One region of the Micromonospora sp. WMMD1120 genome, then DNA from elsewhere that is predicted to be linked to it. Evidence: riboswitches for the same ligand, from Rfam matches in the RefSeq annotation. Region 1 holds a riboswitch; the other holds the start of a gene.
The links. Region 1 has a riboswitch for cobalamin ahead of cobN (cobaltochelatase subunit CobN). Riboswitches for the same ligand answer to the same signal wherever they lie in the genome.
Positions count from the first base shown of each region.

Region 1 (3,199 bases):
GGTGGGCGCGTCGGCGAGGATGTGCAGCCCGTCGCGGATCTGCACGTCCTTGACCTCGCAGAGGTAGCCGTCGAGGTGCAGCACGAAGTCGTCGAAGTCGTCGGCGTCGGGCATCGCCTCGGCGTGCAGGTCGTGGTGCAGCTCGGCGGCGCGCACCAGGTCCCAGATCTGCGCCCGCACGGTCGGCACCTTCGCCGGGTCGAGGGCCTGCACTGTCGCGTACTCGTCCAGCAGTTGCTCCAGTTTGGCCAGGTCGCCGTAGGTCTCGGCGCGGGCCATCGGTGGCACCAGGTGGTCGATCACCACGGCGTGCGCCCGGCGCTTGGCCTGGGTGCCCTCGCCGGGGTCGTTGACGATGAACGGGTAGACCAGCGGCAGGTCGGCCAGGACCGCGTCGGGCGCGCAGTCGGCGGCCAGGCCGAGCCCCTTGCCGGGCAGCCACTCCAGGGTGCCGTGCTTGCCCAGGTGCACCACGGCGTCCGCGCCGAAGCCGCCGTCGGCGACCGGGGCGGCCAGCCAGCGGTACGCGGCCAGGTAGTGGTGACTGGGCGGCAGGTCCGGGTCGTGGTAGATCGCGATCGGGTTCTCCCCGAATCCACGCGGCGGTTGGATCAGCAGCGCCACGTTGCCGAAGCGCAGCCCGGCGAGCACGATGTCCCCGTCGTCGGTGTACAGCTCGCCCGGCGGGTCACCCCAGTGCTCCCGCATCCGCTCGCGCAGCTCGGCCGGGACCTGCTCGAACCAGCGCCGGTACGTCGGACCCGGTATCCGGGCCTCGGCGGCGGCCAGTTGCTCCGGGGTGAGCCACTCCACGTCGTGACCACCGGCGGCGATCAGCGCGTGGATCAGCGCGTCGCCGTCCGCCGGTGGCGGCGCGTCGCCCAGGTCGTAGCCGGCCTCGGCGAGCGCGGCGAACAGCCGGACCGCCGAGACCGGGGTGTCCAGCCCGACCGCGTTGCCGACCCGGGAGTGCTTGGTGGGGTACGAGCTGAGCACCACGGCGACCCGCTTGTCGGCGTTGGGCACGTACCGCAGCCGGGCGTGGCGCACCGCGATCCCGGCGACCCGGGCGGCCCGCTCGGTGTCGGCGGCGTACACCGAGAGACCGTCCGGGTCGATCTGCTTGAACGAGAACGGCACGGTGACGATCCGGCCGTCGAACTCGGGGATCGCCACCTGCATCGCCGCGTCCAGTGGGGACAGGCCGGCGTCGCTGCCGGCCCACTGCGCGTGGGTGCTGGTCAGGCAGAGCGCCTGGATGACAGGCACGTCCAGGGCGGCCAGGGCGCCGACGTCCCAGGCGTCCTCGTCGCCGCCGCCGGAGGCGTCCGCGGCGACCGCGCCGCCGGCGGCCAGGACGGTGACCAGCAGCGCGTCGCAGCGGGCGAAGAGCCCGAGCGGGCCGGCCCCGGCGGTGAGCCCGCGCAGCGATCCGCAGAAGATCGGCAGCGGGTTGCCGCCGGCCGCGCGTACCGCGTCGGCGAGCACGTCGACGAAGGCGGTGTTGCCGGCCAGGGCGTGCGCCCGGTAGAAGACGATGCCCACCGTGGGCCGCTCCGGGTCGCTCGGGTGGTCGCCGTGCACGCCGTACGCCGGGGTCGGCGTGGGCGGGGTGAACCCCTCGCCGGTGAGCAGCACCGTGTCGGACAGGAACCGGGCGAGTTGCCGGAGGTTGTCCGGTCCGCCCTCGACGAGGTACGCCAGCGCCTGCGTGACCACTCCGGACGGCACCGTGGAGATGGCCATCAGCTCCGCGTCGGGCAGCGCCTCGCCGCCGAGCACCACCGTCGGCAGGCCGCTGGCGAGCACCGCGTCGAGGCCGTCCGGCCACGCCTGCCGACCGCCGAGCAGGCGTACGACGACGAGGGCGACCCCGTCGAGCAGGGCGGGCACCTCCTCGGCGGCGACCCGGGCGGGGTTGGCCAGCCGGTAGTCCGCGCCGCTGGCGCGGGCGGCGAGCAGGTCGGTGTCGGCGGTGGACAGTAGCAGGACGCGCACGGTGGGCTCCGGAGGGTGACGACCCGGCCGCCACGCGGGCGACAGGGACGATGCGGGTGGGTGCGACGAGCCGGGAGGGTGGCGGATTACCGCTGCCGGGCGCGCGCGTCCTCGGGTCCGCCGGAGCGGCGGCTGCGCTGATGACGACGATGTTCGTCGATGAATGAGACGCTGTGCGTCATCCGGTCCTCCTCGGGTGTCCACGCCCTGGGGCACATCCCGACGGCCGAAGTATCCTGGCTTCCGGATCGACGCTCTCCCCCGGCCTTCCAACCGCAGACACACGGTCGTGACTCACGAGGGGGGATCACTCCCCGGTGACAGTGGCGGGACCGCGTCGGAATCGCACCGACTTCCTTCACTGCCGTCAGGCCGCGAATGCTGCCACACCCGCGCGCCGCCGGTCAACGCCGGCCCGGGCCCTGCCAGGCGGGCGCCAACCATCGCCAGTTGTCGATCGGCCTGCGCGTCGACGCCTGCCACGCAGCGCCCCGGATCGATCCCCCACGCCCTTTGCTCTGCCTACCCGGACGCACCGGTGACCGACCGTCACCGGTGCGTCGGGATAAGCAGAGCAAAGGACGCGCATGGCTGTTCGGGGCCGCGCGAGCGCCCCTTCTGGCCTGCGCCGACGATCCCGCCGGGCGGGCGCGCGACGGCCCGGTCACCTCGGATCGGCGCGGGCCGGGCCACCGTCCGCCGTCGATCCCGGAGGTCGATCATCATCGTCGCCGTGCGAATCCGGCACCTCGCCGGTCGGGTCCGACGCTGTCCGGGCGACCCGGGCCGGGAGGCGGTTCCGACCGGCTCGCCATGGTCACCGACGGACCGGGCAGTGTGATGATCGACGCTGGGCAGAGCCCGCCGGTCCCGGTCAGCCGTCCAGGCCACCCCCGGGCCGTCCGGTCTCAGCGGGCGCGCCGCTCCGGGTGCGCGCGGTTCCACACCCGCATCCGCTCCGGATAGCCGGTGCGCGCCGCCTCGTACAGCGGCACCGCGTGCTTTCGGGCGATGCTCCCCGCCGCGCGCGGCGTGCCGGTCCGGCGACGGATCCACTCGCCGTCGTGGGCGATCGCCACCACGGTGGTGTCCGTGGCCGTCGTCTCCGGCTCCAGGTAGAACTCCACCCCACGCCGGGTGGTGACGAACGTCTCCAGCGCCGCGAGGTCGTCGCGGGTCGCCTCCCGATCCAGCTTCGTCG
Region 1 covers NZ_JARUBO010000005.1:5,720,008-5,723,206, forward strand. Annotated here, with positions in the region: gene cobN (cobaltochelatase subunit CobN) at 1-1,998, opposite strand, end outside; cobalamin riboswitch at 2,228-2,357, opposite strand; gene O7634_RS26475 (hypothetical protein) at 2,907-3,199, opposite strand, start outside.

Region 2 (3,199 bases), 1.8 Mb from region 1:
GCGGTCGACGTCGTCGCCAAGCTCGACTACTTCGACGAGCCGCACCTGGCGCGGGCGCTGCGCACCTACGTCGGCCGCACCGCCGGCCAACTGCGCGAGGGCGTCGGCGGCGCGATCGCCCTGGACCTGGATCAGCGCCGGACGTCGTAGACCAGTTTCAGGATGCCGTTCGAGTACGTCTCCGACTCGCGCAGCGTGAGCATGTGCTTGTCCCGGTCGGCCCGGCCGAACAGGGTCTTGCCGGCGCCGAGCAGCACGGGGAAGACGAGCAGGTTGTACTGGTCGATCAGACCCGCGTCCGACAACCGGCGAGCCAACTCCGCGCTCCCGTGGATGAAGATGGCACCGCCGTCACCCTCCTTGAGCGCGGCGACGTCCGCGGTCGAGCGCAGGATCGTCGTCGGGCCCCACCCGTCCACCAGGGCGTCGTCGGTCAGCGTGCTCGACACGACGTACTTGGGCAGCTCCCGGTAGCCGGCGTGGTCCTCCGAGCCGGGCCAGACCGGTGCGAACACCTCGTAGCTGTGCCGGCCGAACATCAGCGCCGTCGTCTCGGCGAGCTCCTCGCCCTTCAACGACCACGCCTCGGGGACGAACTCGAGGTCCTTGAACACCCAACCGCCGCTGCGGTGCTCCTCACCCGGCCCGCCGCCCGGCGAGTCCACCACGCCGTCGAGCGACATGAAACCGGTGTAGACCACGCGACGCATCGTGTTCACTCCTCAGGTTCGGCGGGGTGCTGGACCCAGGCTAGATGGAGGCGGTGGCGACCGTCTTGGACAGAAACGACAGCAGCTACCGGGCTGACATCCGGGAGCTGGGAAGCGGGTGGCCGGCGGCTCGCGGACAATGGGGTCATGAAGCGAGAGGTTGGCCTGATGCGGATGACCGGGGCGCGCGCCACCGGTGCGGCGGCGACCGGCGCGGCGGCCACCGGCGCGCGGGCCGCGGGGGCGGCGTCGCTCGGCGCCCTGGCCGTCGGGGCGCTGGCGGTGGGCGCCGTGGCGGTCGGCGCGCTGGTCATCGGGCGGCTCGCCATCCGCCGGGCGGTCGTGCGGGAGCTGCGGGTCGGCCGGTTGGAGATCGACGAGCTGGTGGTGCACCACCGAGCCGGCGAGGGGTGACCAGCGCGGGGTCGGTGCGCACTGCCGGCTCCGGCTGGCGCGGGAGTGCCGCGCCAGCCATCCGGTCACCCGGTCACCCGCTGGTCCATCGATCGTGGTGGATCACCGCCGACACCGGCCGTCGCTGCCGCCAGCCGTGGCGCTCCAGGTCCGGCGTCTGCTCCAGATGGGTGACCGGGCCGAGGCAGAGCCACGCCACCGGGCGGACGGTGGCCGGAATGCCGAGCAGGTCACGCAGGAACGGCTCCCGGTAGAACGAGACCCACCCGACTCCGAGGTGCTCGGCGGTCGCGGCCAGCCACAGGTTCTGGATCGCCAGGCAGACCGAGTAGAGGCCGGCGTCGGCTATCGCGTGCCGACCGAGCACCGCCGGCCCACCCCGCTCCGGGTCGTAGGTGACCACGACCGACAGCGTCGACTCGCGTACACCATCGATCTTGATCCTCGCGAAGCGTTCCGCCGCCGCGCCGTCGAGGGTGGCCGCGAAGATGTCCCGCTCCTGTTCCACGTGCCGGTGGAACTCGTGGCGCAGCCCGGGGTCGCGGACCACTATGAAGTCCCAGGGCTGGGACAGGCCGACGCTCGGCGCGGCGTGCGCCGCCGCGAGGACCCGCTGCAACGTCTCGTCGGGGATCGGCGCCCCGGTGAACTGGGCGCGTACGTCCCGGCGGCGGTGGATGGTCTCGTAGAGTCCGGTGTTCACGGCAGGCTCCCGCTGCGCTCGTGCCCCGTTCGGGGCCGGTGACGCGAGGCCGGTCTTCGGACTCCCGGATCTGCGCTGGTCACCCGCCTTCCCAGCCCTCTCGGGGCCAGTGGCTGCGTCTGGGACGCGTGGGTGGCAGCTCCCCGGTCACCGCGGCGGGCCCGTGCCGGATTCACACCGGCTTCCCGATTCTCCCCACTCGCGCGGGGCACCTCGCAACGTGTGTGCCACCGCCCACCATAGTCGGGAAACGGACGGGGTGGTGCCGGGGCGTGACGGCGTCGGAGGCCGCTCACCCGGGGGCGCCGACGACCGGCTGCCGAAGGATCGTGCGCCGCCGGTCGGGGGCGACCCTGCGGAAGTCGCTGAGGTAGATCTCGTGGTGCCGCCCGCTCATCCGGAGCCCGTTGCCGGGGATGAACTCGTCGTGCAGGTGGGCGAGCACGGCGGTCTCGTCGTCGAAGGACCCGATGTGCAGCGTCTGTACGCACCGGCCCTCGGACAGCGTCTGGACGCGGACGTCGTCGAGACGCGCCGGTCGGCGCTTGGCGCCGGCCTGCCCGACGGCGGCCGCGACCATGGACTCGTCGATCCAGTCGGGAACCATCAACAGCAGCGTCCAGTTCCACAGTGACTTGTCCCGCGCCGTGGTGAAGGACGTCATGTCCTCGGCCCACCACAGGCCCTCCAGCGGCGGGACGACGTAGTCGCGCCCGAGGTCACGCTTGCTGGCGAACTTCAGCGTGTACGCCACCGGGTAGAGCGTCTCGATCGCCTCGGTGAACGCGGGTGCGGTGTTGGGGTCGCCGTGGCCGTCGACCATCAGGTACCGCATGTCGGGCACGTCGACCAGCCGGAACCGGCCGCGCTGCGCCCGGTAGGCGTCGAGGGTCCTCCTGAAGTCGACCTTGCCCACGCTGGTACCGGTCACGGGGCGCACCGGACCCGCTGCGGATCACCGGCGACGGCGTGCCATCCACTGCCAGATGTGGGTGCCGTTCTGGCTCGGGTCGTTGCGGGCCACGTAGATCCACGACCAGTGACCGGGGAACCGGTATCCGTTCCAGACGACATTGTCGTACAGGGTAACCAGCGATCCCGGGATGAGGTCGTGGGCGTGGATGGTGTTGGTCTCCGGGGGCACGGTGTCGTCGTCGAGCGACGTGACCAGCCAGGTCGGGGTGCGGATCGCCGCCAGCTCCGCGTCGGTGACCAGCGGCGGGCCGTCCCCGCCGAGCGGCTCGACGACGCCGCAGATCGGCACCGACGCGGCGAACAGGTCGGGATAGGTGACCGTCATCTCCAGGGACATGTAGCCACCGTTGCTGCAACCGACCACGTGGATCCGGTCGGGGTCGACCCGCTCCCGGCG
Region 2 covers NZ_JARUBO010000005.1:3,939,252-3,942,450, forward strand. Annotated here, with positions in the region: gene O7634_RS18550 (helix-turn-helix domain-containing protein) at 1-150, shown strand, start outside; gene O7634_RS18555 (dihydrofolate reductase family protein) at 132-710, opposite strand; gene O7634_RS18560 (hypothetical protein) at 858-1,124, shown strand; gene bluB (5,6-dimethylbenzimidazole synthase) at 1,198-1,827, opposite strand; cobalamin riboswitch at 1,857-2,058, opposite strand; gene O7634_RS18570 (GyrI-like domain-containing protein) at 2,120-2,758, opposite strand; gene O7634_RS18575 (prolyl oligopeptidase family serine peptidase) at 2,783-3,199, opposite strand, start outside.
Region 2: linked by a shared signal. The riboswitch ahead of bluB (5,6-dimethylbenzimidazole synthase) and the one ahead of cobN (cobaltochelatase subunit CobN) in region 1 are both predicted to bind cobalamin.